DNA from 2 places in the Caballeronia sp. LZ029 genome. Region 2 is predicted to be linked to the other one. Evidence: riboswitches for the same ligand, from Rfam matches in the RefSeq annotation. Region 2 holds a riboswitch; the other holds the start of a gene.

Region 1 (9,405 bases), on a different contig from region 2:
CCCCGCCGTCGTCACGGCGGCCGCCGCGGCGATCGATGCGACGAGATACACACGCAGGCGCAAACGCTCGACCGGCACGCCGAGCGCACGCGCGATGGCATCGCCGCGCAGCAGCACGTTCAGTTGCGGCGCGACCGGAACGATCGCGACGAGCGCGACAGCGAGCGCGATCAACGCCGGCCACGGCGCCGCCGCGCCGTTGAGATCGCCCGTCAGCCAGAAGATCATGCCGCGCAGCCGGTTCTCGGGCGCGATGCTCAGAATCAGCGTGATCAGCGCGCCCCATCCCGACGCGATCACGACGCCCGTCAGCAGGAGTCTCGGCGACGCATCCTGTCCGCTTTGCCAAAGGTCCTTGCGCGCGAGTCCGAGCACGACGACGATCGATGCGAACGCGCCCGCGCACGCTGCGATATCGACGCCCCACCACGGCACCGATGCGAGCATCGCGGCAAGCGCGAACGTCGCCGCGCCGCCGGACACGCCGAGCACGTACGGTTCCGCGAGCGGATTCCTCAGCAGCACTTGCAGCAGCGCGCCGGCCGTCGCGAGCAGCGCACCCGTTGCGAAGCCCGCGAGCGCGCGCGGCAAACGTAGTGTGAGCACGATCTCATCGGCGATATCGGGTGTCGCGGCGTTCGCGTGAAAGAGCGCGCCGAGCGCACGCGATACGGGCAACGTCACGCTGCCCGTCATCAGCGACGCCACGAGCACGACGAACGTCGCGACGCCGAGCGCGATCCAGATCGCGGCCGCGCGGCTCGCGTTCATCGCGTGCGGACGCGCAAGCCGCTCAGGCGCGTGGCTCACGACGGATGCCAGCCCAACGTGATGTACGCGCTGCGCCGTGGCGTGTTGTACGAGTACGCGAGTTCATAGTCCTTGTCGAACAGATTGTCGATGCGCGCCGTGACATACCACGACTTCGAGATGTCGTAGCGCGCCGAAAGATTCACGATGCCATACCCCGCGAGCGTCGAATCGTAGTCGCTGCGTTGCCCGCTCACGATCCACTCGCCGCCGACACGCCAGCGCCCGATCGTGCGATGCGCCGTGAGCGTCGCGAAACGCCGCGCGCGCCGCGTCAGATCCTCGTGATTCGTCTCGTCGACGGGATTCTGGAACGTGACGCCCGCGCGCACGTCGGTTGCGCCGACGTGTCCCGCCCACGATCCCTCGATGCCCTGCACCTTCGCCCGCCCGACGTTCTGCGCGACATAGTAGAAACCGCCGTCGGACACATAGTCGATCAGATTCGAATAGCGCGTCTGGAACAGCGTCACGCGCGCGACGCCGAGCGCATTCGATGCGTACTGCAATGCCGCCTCGACCGAATGGCTGCGCTCCGGCTGAATCGACGGGTTGCCGCTGAACGGATAGTAGAGGTCGTCGAAACTCGGCGCGCGAAACGATGCCGCATAGCTCGCGCTCGCCTTCCAGTGCGCATCGAAGTTATACGCGTAGCCCAGATAGTAGCTGTTCGCGCCGCCGAAATCGGAATACTGGTCGTGACGCAGATTCGCCTGCAATTCGCTCGCGCCGATGTGGCCCACGTAGCCCGCGAACACCGAATTCACGTGACGATCGGGCGCAGTGAGCTGATCGGAATCGAGCGTCTGATCGAGATGCTCGTAACCGAAGAGCAGCTTGTGCGCGTCGCTGATTTTGAAGTCGTTCTGCCACGTGTATTGACGGTTCTCCGAATTGAAGCGGTTCGTATAGACGCCGTTCTGCTCGATGTTCGCGCGGTCCTGTCCCTGCGCGATCGTGAAGTGCGTGGTCCAGTCGCCGGTGATTTTGCCGTTCGCGAACACCGACGCCGAGCGCACGCGATCGTGCGATTCGTTGATATCGGTCGGCAGGCCGTAGGCATCGTCGAAACTGCTGATGCCGTTCGATTGCAGGAAGCGCACGCCCGCGTCCCACTTGTCGCTGAACTGGTGGCGCAGCGTCGCCGCGACGCTCTCGTTCAGATAGCCGTTCGCGTTCGGATTCGCGCCGGGCGCGATATTCGGATCGATCGACGAAAAGCCGTCGGTCTTCTCGCGCGAGACGTTCAGGCTGAAGGTCGTGCGGCCGTCCTTGTCGAGCGCGCCGCTCACGCCCGCCGACTGACGCTGCGTGTGATAGCTGCCGTATTCGGCTTCGAAGTTGAAGCGCGGCGGATGCGGCTCGCCTTCCTTCGTGAAGATCTGCACGACGCCGCCGATCGCATTCGAGCCGTACAACGCCGACACATTGCCGTTCACGACCTCGACGCGCCCGATCTGATCGAGCATCAGTTGCGATAGCTGCGCCGCGCCGAGCGACGCCGATTCGACGCGCACGCCATCGATCAAAACGAGCGATTGCGAGGACGCCGCGCCGCGTATGTAGAGACCCGACGTCGCGCCCGGTCCGCCGTTGCGCGTGATCTGCACGCCGGGCGCGAGCGCGATGAGGCCGAGCGCATCGTCGGCGTTGGCGTCGGCGATGTCCTGTTCATCGAACACCGATGTCTGCGGGATCGATTCGGCGAGCGGCTGCGGCGCGCGCGTCGCGGTGACGACGACAGGAGCAAGCGCTTGCGAAGCGTCATCGGCGGCATGTGCGGCGCCGGCGAGCGGCAAACCGATGACCGCGGCAACGAGCGCGCCATGACGAGAGCGGCCGTTCTTGAGGGCGGCCTGTGGCAATACCATGAATGAAGTGTCCGTTTCGCGTGAGCGCGACCCCGCTCCCCGCGAGGACGATGCGCGACGAACGCACCGCGCGATCAGCGCCGATGCGTCGAACTCTGGCCGGTATCCGGGCTGGCGATGAATCGTCTCGCCTTCCCGCGCATCGTGCGCAGTGGCGTCGACACGTTTCTTGCAGTCGATTCGGGCAATGAACCCTGTGTGATGAAAATCCACACGCTCGCGCTGCAAAAACGCGCATGAGACGACTTGCAACTTGCGTTGCGGTCGCTTACCGTTGCGGGGGCAGCACAGGTTGGCTCGTCCCAGGTTGGTCCCGGTCGGACTTCGGAGACTTCGCTCCCTGTTTCCCGTTTGACTGCATCCGCGAGATCCGCGAATGCGAGCACCAAAAAGTGCGGCAAGTGTAGGAGCGCGTGTTGGGGCCGTCAAGAAAACGGCGCGGACAGTTGGGCGCGGCACATGACGAATCGAACGAGAATCGGCCGGCCTGTCCTCACGAGCCATCAACAGCGCTCGCGTTTTCTGCACACGAATGCATGTCGACATGCGCTTGATTCGAAGGATTAAGCGCAAGATCGCATGTTGTTACGTCTCGAAACGAGACAATTATCGGAAGCTCCGTTGAACCGCGCTAAAATGCGAGGTCTTTAGAGGACGCAGCACATGCTCAACGAACTCGAATCACTGTCAGGAAATATCGGCCGGCTGATCCAGATCAGCGAGCGCCACAATCAGGCGCGCCAGGCGCTGCAAGACCAACTCGAACAACTGCGCGCCGACTATGCGAACGTGCAGGCCGAGCTTGCGCAAGTGCGTGAAGAGCGCGATACGCTGCAATCCGAACGCGATTCGCTCTCCGCGAAAATCGACGACGCGCAAGTTCGCCTCAACGCGATTCTCGAAAAGCTGCCGCGCGCGAAAACCGGGCAGCATGACGAAGCCGACAATCAACTCGATCTCCTCGAAGCCGATTCCCCGGAAGCACATGAAGCGGAATTGCACGGCGAGCATCATCAAGGAGAGAAGGCATGACGACCACGCAGATCGAAGTCTCCATTCTCGGGCAGCCGTATCGCCTCGCGTGCTCGCCGGAAACGGAAGGCGCATTGCGCGAAGCAGTCGCACGCGTCGATGCCGAGATGAACAAGGTGCGCAACGCAAGCAACGTGCGCGGCACGGATCGCATCGCGGTGATGGCAGCGCTTTCGCTGGCGTCGGAATTGCTTAAGTTGCAGGACAGCGTGCGTCACGGCGAGGCCTTCCCCGCCGAGGAAATCCGTCGCACGATGCATTCGATGAACGAGCAACTCGGCGCCGTCATCGCGCAATACGAAGTGCAGTGAGATGTCTGTGCGTCGAGTCAATCGGCGCGCAATGTCAATCGAAAAAAGAAACTGCGGCGGGGCTGCGAAAGGCAAACGATTGGTGTAGAGTGACGTTTCCCTGCCTGGTGCGCCAAGGTCATATATTCCTTGAACCAATGTCACATTGGCACGGTTGCGGAACCTTGCAGCACGGGCGCGCGCGTCGCTAGTCCGATGTACCCGAAGTGTTGCTTACCGCGACAAATCTTGAACCCAGGTTCAGGATGCCGGCCTAGCGGCCGTGGCGGGGACCTATCTAAAGAACGGCATCGGTTTTTCCGGTGCCGTTTTCATTTGCATCGTCGATTCCGCATAACGAACAATCATGCGCTACTGGCTGATGAAGTCCGAACCGGACGAGGCGAGCATCGATCACCTCGCGCACGCGCCGAAAAAAACCTTGCCGTGGACGGGCGTGCGCAACTATCAGGCGCGCAACTTCATGCGCGATCAGATGCAGATCGGCGACGGCGTACTCTTCTATCATTCAAGCTGCCCCGAGCCGGGCATCGCGGGCATCGCGAAAGTGTGCTCGACGGCGTATCCCGATCCCACGCAGTTCGATCCGAAGAGCGATTACTACGATCCCAAGTCCACGCAGGAAGCGCCGCGCTGGATGCTCGTAGATGTCAAGTTCGTGAAGAAGACCGCGCTGATTCCGCTCGCCGCGTTGCGTGAACACGAGGCGCTCGCGGACATGCAGGTGCTCGCGCGCGGCAATCGCCTGTCGATCACGCCGGTGACCGAAGCGCAGTGGCGCTTTATTACCGAACAACTCGTCTAACAAGGAACTTACGACACGAAGGCCGCGACTAAATCCCGTCGCGAATCACGCGATATCCCGCGTTCGGAGTCCTTCGATGATCAACAAGAAAACCGCTGCCGCACTCGCGCTCCTCGCGATGTCGGGCGCAGCGTTCACCCTTTCTCAAACGGCCGCCGCGCAGACGGTGATTACCCAGCCGCAACCTTCGGGCGTGCTTTCTCTTTCGGCGCAGGCGAGCGCGCAAGTGCCGCAGGATGTCGTCAACATCACGCTCTTCTACGAGCAGGAAGCGGCCGATCCCTCGTCGCTGACCGCGACGCTCAATCAGCGCGCCGAGGCCGCATTGCGCGAAGCCAAGGGCGTCGAGGGCGTGACCGCGAAGAGCGGCTCGTTCACCGTGTATCCATCCACCGATCGCGACGGCAAGATCTCCGCGTGGCGCGGCCGCACGGAGGTCGTGCTCGAATCGCACGACTTCGCGGCGGCGTCGAAGCTCGCGGGCAAGATGAGTTCGTCGATGCAGGTGGGCAGCGTCGGATTCTCGCTGTCGCCCGAGGCGCAGCGCGCGGCCGAGCAGAAGCTCGTCACGCAGGCCATCGATTCCTTCCGCAAGCAGGCGCAAACCGCCGCGCAAGGCTTCGGCTACAGCAATTTCACGATTCGGGAAGTGAACGTCGGACACAGCGGCGTGCAGCCGCGTCCGGTCATGATGATGCAATCGCGCGCAATGAGCGCCGATGCGAAAATGGCCGCGCCGATCGCGATGGAAGCCGGCACGACGACGGTGACCGTCGACGTGTCCGGTTCCGTGCAGATGGGGCGTTGAATCGATGCGGGGCGCGCGCCCCGCATTGCTCAGGCTTTCGCCGATTCGGGCGGCAGGCGCAGATTGCGCTTGTACGCCCACACCATCATCAGCACGCCCGCGACGATCATCGGCAGCGAGAGCCATTGGCCCATCGAGAGGCCGAGCGCGAGAAGGCCGAGATAGTCGTCCGGCTCACGCGCGAATTCCACGGTGAAGCGCGCCAGTCCATAGCCGATCAGAAACAGCGCCGAAATCGCGCCAACAGGACGCTGCTTGCGCGAAAACGTCCAGATCACGATGAACAGCACGAGCCCTTCGAGCGCGATCTCGTACAACTGCGACGGATGACGCGGCAGCATGTGATAGCGCTGGAAGACTTCGGTGAGATGGTATTGCGCGTCGAGCTGCGGATTTTTCGCGAGCCAGATGGCGTCGTCGTTCGTCGAGCTCTGGAAGAGCATCGCCCACGGCGCGTTCGGGTCCGTCACGCGGCCCCACAGCTCACCGTTGATGAAGTTGCCGAGACGCCCCGCCGCGAGGCCGAGCGGCACCATCGGCGCGACGAAATCCGTCACCTGGAGCCAGGTGCGCTTGCGGTGATACGCGAACAGCACCATCGCGAGCGTCACGCCGAGAAAGCCGCCGTGGAACGACATCCCGCCTTCCCAGACCTTGAAGATATCGAGCGGATGCGCCGCGTAATAGCTCGCCTTGTAGAAAACCACGTAGCCGATGCGCCCGCCGAGAATCGTGCCGAGCACGCCGTAAAACAGCATGTCGTCGATGTCTTTCACGGTCCAGCCTTGCGCGGCCACGTAAGGCAGGCGCAGACGCAGGCGGCCGATGACGATGGCCGATACAAACGCCACCAGATACATGAGGCCGTACCAGCGCACGGCGAGCGGTCCGAGATGAATCGCGATGGGATCGAAATTGGGATGTATGAGCATTCTGATGTGGGAGCTAGAGCGAACTACAAGGGCGAATCATACAGAACCCGCGCTTTCGGCCCGCGAACGGACGATCTCGATGAACCCGGCGAGCACCGGGCTCACTTCCGCCGCGCGCCATACGAGGCCTGTCTCGACGAGCATCGCCGACGCGTTCAGCGGCCGCAGAGGACGATACACGACGCCCGTGCGCCGCAGATGACGCAGCGAATGCGGCACGAGCGCGACGCCCATCCCGGCGGACACGAGGCTCACGATGGTCTGCATCTGGATCGCCTCCTGCCCGATACGCGGCGTGAGGCCGGCCGCGCCGTAGCAGCCCATGATGATGTCATACAAACCCGGCGCGAGACGCCTCGGAAAGACGACGAGCGGCGCGGCGGCGAGATCGTGCAGATCGACGGGCGTGTCGGCCCATTCGTCGGCGCCCTGCCCCAGTTGTAGCGCGGCATCGGCGGACATCGCGATGACGAGCGGCTCGCGCGCCACCGCCACATACGAGAGCGACGTGGCATGACGCGGCGGCAGCGGCGGAATCACGAGACCCGCGTCGATGCGCCCGGCGACGAGTTCCTCGATCTGCACGTCGCTCGTCGCCTCGGTCAGTTGCAGTCGCACGCCGGGATAGCGCGCGCCGAAATCGCGCAGCAGCGCCGGCAACAGGCCGTAATCGGCTGTGGAGACGAACGCGAGCGACAGCACGCCCGCCTCGCCGCGCGCGAGCGACTGCGCGAGCGGACGCAGCGTATCGGCGGACGCGAGCAGGCGGCGCACTTCCGGCAGCAGATCCTTGCCGACGGGCGTGAGCTCGACGGTCCGTTTCGTGCGCACGAAAAGCGCGACGCCGAGCGCCTCTTCCAGCGCGCGGATCGCCTTCGAGAGCGGCGGCTGCGTCATCGCGAGACGCGCGGCGGCGCGGCCGAAGTGCATCTCTTCGGCGACCGTCACGAAGTAGCGCAACAGCCGCAACTCGATGGGCGGATTTCTCTGCTCCATTGATATCTTTTGCGACCTAATAAGCCTTGAATAATATATTGGACAGACACATAGCGGGAGTTGCATTCTTGCTGCACTAGAGCAAAAACATCCCCTCAAGGAGCACATCATGGCCTTCAATCGCCGCTCGAAGCACATCACCCAGGGCGTCGCGCGCTCGCCCAATCGTTCGATGTATTACGCGCTCGGCTACAAGGAGGAAGACTTCGACAAGCCGATGATCGGCGTCGCGAACGGGCATTCGACCATTACGCCGTGCAACGCCGGCCTGCAGCGCTTGGCGGACGCGGCCATCGAAGCGATCAAAAAGTCTGATGCGAATCCGCAGATTTTCGGCACGCCGACGATCTCCGACGGCATGTCGATGGGCACCGAAGGCATGAAGTACTCGCTCGTCTCGCGCGAGGTGATCGCGGACTGCGTCGAGACCGCGGTGCAGGGCCAGTGGATGGACGGCGTCGTCGTGATCGGCGGCTGCGACAAGAACATGCCGGGCGGCATGATCGGCATGGCGCGCATGAACGTGCCGTCGATCTACGTGTACGGCGGCACGATCCGCCCCGGCAACTGGAAGGGCCGCGATCTGACGATCGTGTCGTCGTTCGAGGCGGTCGGCGAATTCACGGCGGGCCGGATGTCGGAAGAGGATTTCAAGGGCGTCGAGAAGAACGCGTGCCCGTCGACCGGCTCGTGCGGCGGCATGTACACCGCCAACACGATGAGTTCGTCGTTTGAGGCGCTCGGCATGTCGCTGATGTATTCGTCGACGATGGCGAATCCGGATCAGGAGAAGGTCGATTCCGCCGCGGAGTCGGCGCGCGTGCTCGTCGAGGCGGTGAAGAAGGACCTGAAGCCGCGCGACATCATCACGAAGAAATCGATCGAAAACGCGGTCGCGCTCATCATGGCGACGGGCGGCTCGACCAACGCCGTGCTGCATTTTCTGGCGATCGCGCATGCGGCGGAAGTGGAATGGAGCATCGACGACTTCGAGCGCATGCGCAAGAAAGTGCCGGTGATCTGCGATCTGAAGCCGTCGGGCCAGTACGTCGCCACCGATCTGCACAAGGCCGGCGGCATCCCGCAAGTGCTGCGGATCCTGCTCGATGCGGGCCTTCTGCACGGCGACTGCATGACGATCACGGGGCGCACGATCGCGGAAGAACTGAAGGACGTGCCGAGCAAACCGCGTGCGGATCAGAAGGTCATCTTCCCGATCGAGCAGGCGCTTTACAAGGAAGGGCATCTGGCGATCCTGCGCGGCAATCTCGCGGAAGACGGCGCGGTCGCGAAGATCAGCGGCCTGAAGAATCCGGTCATCACCGGCCCCGCGCGCGTGTTCGAGGACGAGCAAAGCGCGATGGACGCCATTCTCGCCGACAAGATCAAGCCCGGCGATATTCTCGTGCTGCGCTATCTCGGCCCGGTCGGCGGCCCAGGCATGCCGGAGATGCTCGCGCCGACATCGGCGATCATCGGCAAGGGGCTGGGCGAATCGGTCGGCTTCATCACCGACGGGCGCTTCTCGGGCGGCACGTGGGGCATGGTGGTCGGCCACGTCGCGCCGGAAGCATACGCGGGCGGCACGATCGCGCTGGTGCACGAAGGCGATTCGATCACCATCGACGCGCACAAGCTGCTCTTGCAACTGAACGTGGACGATGCGGAACTCGCGCGACGCCGCGCCGCGTGGAAGCAGCCCGCGCCGAAGTACAGGCGCGGCGTGCTGGCGAAGTTCGCGGCGCTCGCGCAGCCGGCTAATAAGGGCGCGGTGACGGGATAAATCGAGCGCGCGGCGCGGATAAAAAAAGGGGCGCGCGTGCGCCCCTTCTTCATTCCG
Region 2 (9,405 bases):
CGCGCCGATCGAAGGTGACGGTTCGATCAGACCGTTAGTTGCGAACTAAGCGTAAGAAAAACGGGCAGTGAACTGCCCGCTTCGAAAGCGTCTTTTAGCGCCCCCGATTGTCGGCGGCTGCCGCCACAGTCGCGCGTGCAGCAGCAGGTACGGCCGCTGGTGAAGGTTGACGCGCGCCGAGCCAGGTCGAAACCCGCCGATGCGCATGCGGCACCGCGAGCAGCGCGCCGATCGCGATGGCATCGGCGGCAAGTCCGGCCGGTACGTTGACAAGCCCGTCGGTCAGCGTGAAAAGAATCGAATCGACGACGAGCGAAATCACCGTGCCCGCGACAAACGACACCATGCCGTCACGCCCCAGCGCGCCGACCCACGGCAGCCGCTGCGCCACGGCCTTGACGACACCGTAGCGCGCCAGATTTGCGGCGATCCACGCGATAGCGAGGAAATTGATCACGCGCGGTCCGGCCAGGTCGCGCTTGAAGGCGCTATCCAGAACAGGCGGCAGCACGAGCAGCTTGTAGTACGCCATGCCCGCGATCAATGCGACCGCGCCCGCGCTCACGATCCAGCCGAAGCGGTTAGCGCTGACTCGCTGGTAAACCGGCTGGCAGCGCGCCAGCACGCCGAGCACGAACATCAACTGCCACGCGGCGGGATTGAAGTCCCAGAGGTTGTCATCGACGGAAGGCATGAATTCGCCGATCTGCGATGCACAAGCCCACAGCGCAAGGCTCAGGCCCAGCAGCAGCCACGGCTTGCTGCGCGCGAGCGGCAGCATGAGCGGCACGGCGAGCGCGAAGAGCGCGTACATCGGCAGGACGGCGGCAAGATACGGCTGGCGTTCGAACGTGAGAATCTGCGTGATCGACGAAAGCGGCTGCGACGTCATACTGTCGAGGTCATGCAGCGCGAGATTCGGTGCGTGACCAAAAAAGGGCCGCAGCAGGAAGGATGCGGCGAGCATCAGCGCGGCGGTGACGAGGAACGCGCGATAAAGCTCGAACGCGCGTTTGAGAAAGCGCACTCGCGCCGCGCTTTCGGAGCGGCGTGCCGCGAGCGACACATACGCCGTCGCCGTGGCGAAGCCGCCGAGGAACACGAAGACTTCGGCGGCGTCGTTCAGCGCAAACGAATGAAGCGTGAAGCGCGACACCATGCTCCCGCCGATATGATCGACGACGATGATGAGCAGCACCAGTCCCCGGAAGAAGTCCAGCTCGACGAGACGTTGTGATTTTCCCTGCATGCGGATTCGGTTCGGTGTCCTGCGGCGACAGGAGGTTGGACGGCGGCCACGGACGCGCGGCACGAAAGCATAGGAGTTTACCCGTAATGCGGCAGCGCATCATCAGATCAAGCGCAAATAAACGTTTAATTTCCGGTATTTGTGACCGATATGCCGACGCCGTCTACGCGATGCGCAGCATGTGCCCATCCGTGGATTCGATTCGCATGAAGTTTTCAAGTTCCTTTCATTATCCACGGCGATCAGGCTAATATCTCGCCCTCTCCTGTCGAATCATTCCCGGACCATGGACTATCTCGTCGCCCTCATCACCGATCCCGCCGCCTGGGCCGCGCTCGCAACACTCGTCGTCATGGAAGTCGTGCTCGGCATCGACAACCTGATCTTCATTTCCATCCTGACCAACAAGCTGCCCCCGGCGCACCGGGAGCGCACGCAGCGCATCGGCATCGCGCTCGCGCTCATCATGCGGCTCGGCCTGCTCGGCACGGTCGCGCTGATCGTGCGCCTCACGACGCCCATCTTCGAAGCATTCGGCCACGGCTTTTCATGGCGCGATCTGATCCTCATCGCGGGCGGCGTATTTCTCGTGTGGAAGGCGACAACCGAGATCCGCCACCATGTCACGCACGACGCCGACGGCTCTGCCGGTGCCGAATCAGGCAAGTCGCTGACGCCGCTATCGGCGATCGGACAGATCCTGCTGCTCGATCTCGTGTTTTCCATCGACAGCATCGTGACGGCGGTCGGCATGACCGAGCACATTCCGATCATGTTCGTCGCGGTGATCGCCGCCGTGACCGTGATGCTGTTTGCTGCAGGCCCGCTGTCGCGATTCATCGAGCGCAATCCGACGATCGTGATGCTCGCGCTCGGCTTCCTGCTCGTGATCGGGATGACGCTGATCGCCGAAGGATTCGGGACGCATGTGCCGAAGGGCTACATTTACGCGGCGATGGCGTTCTCGGCGCTGGTCGAGGGGCTGAACATGCTCACGCGGCGCGCGAAGGGGCGAAAGGCAAGCGCGGCAAGCGTTTCCGGCAAGCACTGACCGGCAATGAAGACCGTTTGACGCGTGTCCTTTTATGCGTCAAACAGTCGGTCATGCGGCATGACCTCGATCCCTGAACAACCCGTGATTCGGGTACGCCTCGCTCAAGGCTCCGCGATCGTGAACCAGAAGTCGAACTTGTCGAAATTGCCCAGCATGTCCTTGAACTTCGCCTTGTCTCCGTCGATGGTCACGTCGCCGCTTTCCGCGAGGTTGCCCAGCTTGAGTTTGCCGAGCGCTATGTCATCGAGTGTCGAGCGATTCAGGGTGACGGTGCCATCCACTTTATCCAGTTGCTTGTCCTTGCTGTAATTCATTACGCCGTTCTTTACCGTCAGGACATATTGCGCGTTGATGTCCGGGAATTTCAGGTTGTACACATAAGACTTGTCACCGACTCTCGGTCCGTTCAGATGAATGGCGAGAAAGTCGAGGAACATATCGGTGGTCATGCCACGAATAATGTCGGGAGAACTGGTATTGGGCGTCGCCATTTTCTTGACGCCGCCGCGCAGTTCCTGCGCGCCAGACAGATAGAAGTTGCGCGCCGGACCCGATTCGGCCTGATAACCCAATTGCTCCAGCGCGTCCGCTTCGATATTGCGCGCCGCCTGATTCTTCGGCTGCGCGAACACCACTTTATTCGCCACTGTCGCCGCCCACCGATAGTCGCCCTTGGCATATGCCGCCTTTGCCGTCGCGATCATTTTGTCGGCGCCGACCATCTCGACATATCGCTTCGCCTCTTCGACAGGCGGTAACGGATTGAAGTCGGCCGGATTGCCGTCCCAGAATCCCAGATAAAGCTGATACGTAGCGCGGACGTTATGTTTCAGATCGCCATAGTAGCCGCGGTTATAAAACTCTTTCGCCAGACTATCCGGCAACACGAACTGTTCGGCGATCTCGTTCATCGTCAGGCCCTGATTGGCCATGCGCAGCGTTTGATCGTTGATGTATTTGTACAGGTCGCGTTGCTTTTCCAGATGTTCGACAACGCGGCCGTTACCCCATTGCGGCCAATGATGACTGCCGAATGAAACCACCGCGTCGCCGCCCCATAAGTCGATTGTCTGATCCAGCGTACTCGACCATTTCTGAGCGCTGCGCACCTTTGCGCCGCGCAAGGTCAGGATATTGTGGAGCGTGTGATTCGCGTCCTCGGCGAGACAGATCGCCTTGAACTGCGGGAAGTAGAACAACATCTCGGCGGGCGCTTCGGTGCCGGGCGCCATCTGAAAGACGACATCGATGCCATCGACCGTCAGTTTTTCACCTGTCTTGTCGATAATCTTGGTCGGCTCGAACAGGGTAATCGTGCCGGCCGCCGTGGTCAGCCCAAGGCCGCCGCCGACGTTGCCTTCCGGGTCCTTCGGCAACAGATTGCCGTACATGTACGACGCGCGCCGGCTCATCACGTTGCCGGCGAACACGTTTTCGCTTACCGCTTCCTCCATGAAGCCATCCGGCGCAATCACAGGCACTTTGCCGGCGCGCGCATCCTTCTCATCCACTATCGCCCGAATGCCCGCGAAGTGATCGACGTGAGAGTGCGTGAAAATCACCGCGCTGACCGGCAGATTCTCGACCTTGCTATTGATCAGGTCGAGGGCGGCTTTCGCGGTTTCCGTGGACGTGAGCGGATCGATCACGACCCAGCCAGTCTTGCCGCGAATGAATGTCATGTTGGCAAGGTCGATATTGCGCACCTGATAGATGCCATCGACCACCTTGAACAGCCCGCGAATCGCGAGCAGTTGCGATTGCCTCCAGAGGCTCGGATTCACCGACGCGGGAGCAGGTCCGCTTTGCTTCAGAAAATCATACTGCGAGAGATCGATAACCGTGTTGCCGGCGCTCCCCTTGACGACCGGATTCGGAAGATCGGCGATGAACCCGTGGCGAGCATCATCGAAATCCTGCGTATTCGAAAATGGCAAATAATCGGCTATTGCCTGATTGGCCTTTCGAGTCGCATCGGTGGCAGGATTCGGCGCCGCATTACCGACGCTAATGCAGGCCAGAGTCAGAACCGCGCAAGCAATTTTCTTACGAGATGGTACAGACATGCGTTTATCTCCGGTCGCGAAGCTCAGCGGAAACGTATCCGACGCCTCAATGGAAAAAACTGACTGATTCGCCTTCACTGCCGCAGCAATCGAATCGGACTCAGCCCATGCCAACCATGACAAGCGATATCACAAAAGTGCCCGCCAGTATTCAGTCTCGCGCTCGCGTGCGCGGGCATATGGACGACCTTCATCGCGGCAGCTTTGACGGCGATGGACCGGGCGCGCTAAAGAAACGCGTCAGAAAGGCAATTCCCGCTGCGGATTGTCGGGCGCGGCGGCATTCGCGGCGGGCAGCGGTTGCGCGCGCAGCCAGCGCGCGATCGCATCGACGACATGTTGCCGCTCAGCGTCGTCGAGCGCCTTGCCTGCCGCGATGCCGTGCCATTTAGCCAGGCACGAACGGCAGCACGTCGCCGTCGCGTGTTGCGCGATGAACACCGGATGCCCGCGAAACGGCGTCTGCTTGCCGTCGTTCAAGGGCGATGGCGGCGCGAGCCGCTTGCCGATCAGTTCATGCGCCTGCGCGATCACCGTATCGACGCCCTTCTCGCGCAGATATTTCCCCTCGCGCACGCCGAGCGCGAAGCGCCGCCGGAATGCCGATTTCGCGAGCGCATCGAACACGGTGTCGAGGTCGCGCATCGTGCGATCAGTCCTTCGCGTAGAGCGTCGAATCCGCGAAGCCATCGGCGGTCAGCACGCGGCCGACGATGATCATCGCCGTGCGCTCCATGCCCGCCGCGCGCACTTTCGACGCAATCTCCGCGAGCGTTCCCTCGATGCGCGTCTCGTCCGGCCAGCTCGCGCGAAACACGACCGCCACCGGGCAATCCGCGCCGTAGTGCGGCACCAGATCCGCGACGATACGCTCGATATGCCGCACGCCGAGATGAATCGCGAGCGTCGCGCGATGACGCGCCAGATCGGCGAGGCTTTCGCCTTCCGGCATCGATGTTTTCGTCGCGTAGCGCGTGAGGATCACCGTCTGCGAGATGCCCGGCAGCGTCAGTTCCCGCTTCAGCGCCGCCGCCGATGCCGCCGCCGCCGTCACGCCCGGCACGACTTCGTAGGGAATCGCGAGCGCGTCGAGCCTGCGGATCTGCTCGCCGATCGCGCCGTAGAGCGACGGATCGCCCGAATGCACGCGCGCCACATCCTGCCCGTTCGCGTGCGCGTCCTGTAAAAGCGCGACGATGGCGTCGAGATCGAGCTCCGCCGTGTCGATGCACTTCGTCGCGCGATGCCCGTCGAGCACGGCCTTCGGCACGAGCGAGCCTGCGTAGAGAATCACGGGACACGCGCGAATGAGCCGCTGTCCCTTGACGGTGATGAGTTCGGGATCGCCCGGTCCGGCGCCGATGAAATAGATCGTCATGTTTCGGATAGGTGGATTCGGTCGAGCCAGTTCAGCAGCGCATCGCGCGCGCTCGCGGCATCGTCGAACGTGGTGTGCGCGTTTGGCAGCGACGGCCGCGTGAGCATCACGACCGGCAGGCCGCGTTCGCGCGCCACCGCGAGCTTCGCTTCGGTCGCGCGCCCGCCGCTATTCTTGCTGACGATAACGTCGATGCCCGCCGCATCGAACAACGCGCGCTCGCCTTCGGGATCGAACGGCCCGCGGGCATCGATGATCCTCGCGCGTTCGTTGCCCGCATGCGCTTCGAGACAGCGCACCGTCCAGAATTGCGACGCGGGTATTTCATGCAGATGCGCAAGCGCCTCGCGCCCGAGCGTAAAAAGCGGCCGATGAAACGGCGCGATCCGATCGACGATTTCGCGCCAGTCCGCCGCATCGCGCCAGTCGTCGCCCGGCTGCGGCTGCCACGCGGGACGGCGCACCGCCCAGAGCGGCACGTCCGCGAGCGCACAGGCGTCGTGAGCGTGCCGGCTCATTTGCGCGGCATACGGATGCGTCGCATCGACGACGAGCGCGATGTTCTCCGCGCGCAGATAGCGAACGAGCCCGTCGATGCCGCCGAAGCCGCCGACGCGCACCGTGCACGCCAGATCGCCCGGCACACGCCCGAGGCCCGCGAGACTGTAGACATGCGCGGGCGGCAGCGCGCGCGCGATCGCGAGCGCGTCGCCGGTGCCGCCGAGCAGCAGCACGCGCTTCGTGTTTCCCGGCGCTTCTTCACGCATGACGCATCACGGTTTGCTGGCGTGCAACAGCGTGATCGGGAGCGCCTGACGCCAGGTATCGAAGCTGCCGAGCGGCTCCGCCTGCGCAACACCGATGCGCGTCAGCTCGCCGCCGTGCCGCGCGCGCCATTCGACGAGCGCGGCTTCGCTTTGCAGCGTCACCGCATTGGCGACGAGCCGCCCGCCCTGACGCAGACGCGCCCAGCATGCATCGAGCACGCCCGGCACGGTCAATCCTCCGCCGATGAAGACGGCGTCGGGCGCGCTCAGGCCGTCGAGCGCGGCGGGCGCTTCGCCCTTCACGAGTTGCAGCGCGGGCACGCCGAGCGCGTCGCGGTTGTGCTCGATGAGGCGCTGCCGGCTTTCGTTCGCTTCGATCGCGATCGCGCGGCACGCGCCGTGCGCGCGCATCCATTCGATACCGATCGAGCCGCAGCCCGCGCCGACGTCCCAGAGCAATTCGCCCGGCTGCGGCGCGAGGCGCGCGAGCGTCACGGCGCGCACGTCGCGCTTGGTGAGCTGGCCGTCGTGACGATATGCGTCGTCGGGCAAACCGGGCGTGAGCGGCGGCCCGGCGTGCCCGGCATGCGTGCGGCATTCGATCGCGACGAGATTGAGCGCGGCGACGAGCGGCTCGCGCCAGTCGTCGGCACGCTCGTCGATACGACGCTCCCTGTCACCGCCGAGATGCTCGAACACGGTCATGCGGCTTGCGCCGAAACCATGCGCGGTCAGGAGCGCGGCGACGGCGGCGGGCGTCGCGCCGTCCGCGCTCAAGACGAGCAGGCGCACGCCGCGATGCAGGCTCGCGAGCAGCGACGCGACGGGGCGCCCGACGAGCGACACGCACACGGCGTCCTGCAACGCCCAGCGCAAACGCGCCGCCGCGAGCGACAGCGACGAAGGCGCGGGAATGACGCGCATCTCGCCGTTGGCGACTTCACGCGCGAGCGTCGCGCCGACGCCGAAGCACATCGGATCCCCGCTCGCGAGCACGCATATGCGCGTCTTGCCGTCGCCGCGCCCGGCGAGCACGGCATCGAGCGAAAAGGGTTTCGGCCACGGCACGCGGCTCGCGGCGATGCGCGCCGGCAGGAACGCGAGATGGCGCTCGCCGCCGTGAATCGACTGGGCGTCGAGCAGCGCGCGGCGCGCGACGCGGGACAGCCCGTGCCAGCCGTCTTCACCGATCCCCACTACGGTCAGCCAGTTCGACATGCGCCGCCTCCTTCACGTGATTCGTAATGCGCTTCAGGATGCTGCCCCGAAGCGCCTGGATGGTCGATAAAAGCGGGCATAATACAGGTCCGTCGGTGCCCGGGGTCGAAGAGACCCAGGGCCTAAGAGGGAACACAGAAAACTGTGGCTGCCCCCGCAATTGTACGCAGCGAGTCCGCGCTCCACTGCCACTGGTTTTTACCGGGAAGGCCGGCGCGAATGAAGACCTGCCAGCCAAGAGACCTGCCGACTCATCGCATTCGCGCGACGCCGACCGGGCGGGGTGTACCGGTTCGCTCATTACGCGCGAAGCCCAACGGGTCACGCTTTTGACTTCATTGAACCGCTCATCGCTCAACGCCGCGCCGCGCGCATCCGCGTGCCCGGGTTTGATGCGCATCGTGCCCGCGCGCGATGGCGGGCTCGCGCGCCTGCGGCTTGCGGGCGGCGTGTTGAGCGCGCACGCGGCGCGGGCCGTCGCGCGGGCGGCGCGTGACTGCGGCTCGGGCGTGATCGAGGTGACCAATCGTGCGAATCTCCAGTTGCGCGGCATCCGCGACGATGCCCACGCCGCGTTGATCGACATCGCGCTCGACGCGGGCCTCGGTCCGTCGAGCTCAGGCGGCGACGACATCCGCAACGTGATGCTCAGTCCGCTCGCAAGCGACGCCACGCGTGCGCTCGCCGCACAAATCATCGACGCGATGCAGGCCGACGCGTCGCTGCATGCGCTGTCGCCCAAATTCGCGCTCCAACTCGACGCCGGCGAGCGCCTCGCGATGCTCGATCATCCGCACGACCTGTGGCTCTCTGCAATCGACGATGGCGCGCGTTTCGCATTCGGCTTCGCGGGAACGATGCGACAGTGTCCGCTCGGCGCGATTCATCGCAGCGAACTAGTGACATTCGTGTCGGGCGTGCTGCGCAGGTTTCTCGCGCTGGCCACGCCTGACGAACATCGTATGCGCGATCTGCTCGCGCGTGTCGGCATCGCGCGCTTTCTCGAAACATTCGATTTCGACGCAGCCATTAAGCACTGGCGACGCGCACCCGCCGATGCATCCTTGCGCCTCGGCGCTCACGCCGAACCGTATCGCGCGACGTGGTACGCGGGCGCGCAAACGCCCCTCGGTCGTCTCGACGCGGCCACGCTCGAAGCCCTCGCCGATATCGCCGACACGCAAGCCGAAGGCCTTCTCGCGATGACACCGTGGCAAAGCGTGCTGATACCGGGCATCGCCGCGCATCACGCGCATGACGTGCTGCAACGTCTTCACGCGCTGGGCCTCGCGACCGACCCGCGCGATCCGCTCGCGCGCCTCATCGCGTGCGCGGGTTCCGATGGCTGCGCGAAAAGCCATGCCGATACCAAAGCCGACGCGCATCGCCTCGCTTCGCTGCTGCCCTCGCATGATGAAAGCGCGGTGCACTTAAGCGGCTGCGAGCGTTCGTGCGCGGCGGCGCATCCGGTCCCCGTGACGCTCTATGCAGTCGCGCCGGGACGATATGACCTGCATCGCGGCGCACGCATCGTCGCGAGCAATCTGACCATCGAAGAGGCGGCCGAACGGCTCGCCCGGAGCCATGCCGATGCTTGACTACATCCGCGACGGCGCGGAGATTTATCGTCAGTCCTTTGCGACGATCCGCGCCGAAGCCGACCTCGCCGCCCT

The links. Region 2 has a riboswitch for cobalamin ahead of cobG (precorrin-3B synthase). Riboswitches for the same ligand answer to the same signal wherever they lie in the genome.
Region 1: another riboswitch for cobalamin. It lies ahead of QCE73_RS03310 (TonB-dependent receptor domain-containing protein); the one in region 2 lies ahead of cobG (precorrin-3B synthase).

The regions. Positions count from the first base shown of each region.
Region 1 is NZ_JARUXO010000001.1:706,385-715,789, reverse strand. Features, by position in the region: gene QCE73_RS03315 (iron ABC transporter permease) at 1-771, opposite strand, end outside; gene QCE73_RS03310 (TonB-dependent receptor domain-containing protein) at 807-2,681, opposite strand; cobalamin riboswitch at 2,761-3,086, opposite strand; gene QCE73_RS03305 (ATPase) at 3,345-3,713, shown strand; gene QCE73_RS03300 (cell division protein ZapA) at 3,710-4,024, shown strand; RNA gene ssrS (6S RNA) at 4,119-4,300, shown strand; gene QCE73_RS03290 (EVE domain-containing protein) at 4,371-4,829, shown strand; gene QCE73_RS03285 (SIMPL domain-containing protein) at 4,906-5,637, shown strand; gene lgt (prolipoprotein diacylglyceryl transferase) at 5,667-6,569, opposite strand; gene QCE73_RS03275 (LysR family transcriptional regulator) at 6,606-7,565, opposite strand; gene ilvD (dihydroxy-acid dehydratase) at 7,675-9,348, shown strand.
Region 2 is NZ_JARUXO010000004.1:971,517-980,921, forward strand. Features, by position in the region: gene QCE73_RS30490 (OpgC domain-containing protein) at 95-1,249, opposite strand; gene QCE73_RS30495 (TerC family protein) at 1,536-2,300, shown strand; gene QCE73_RS30500 (alkyl sulfatase dimerization domain-containing protein) at 2,405-4,447, opposite strand; gene QCE73_RS30505 (DUF4186 domain-containing protein) at 4,610-5,014, opposite strand; gene cobM (precorrin-4 C(11)-methyltransferase) at 5,022-5,747, opposite strand; gene QCE73_RS30515 (cobalt-precorrin-6A reductase) at 5,744-6,514, opposite strand; gene cbiE (precorrin-6y C5,15-methyltransferase (decarboxylating) subunit CbiE) at 6,521-7,732, opposite strand; cobalamin riboswitch at 7,809-7,998, shown strand; gene cobG (precorrin-3B synthase) at 8,062-9,330, shown strand; gene QCE73_RS30530 (precorrin-8X methylmutase) at 9,323-9,405, shown strand, end outside.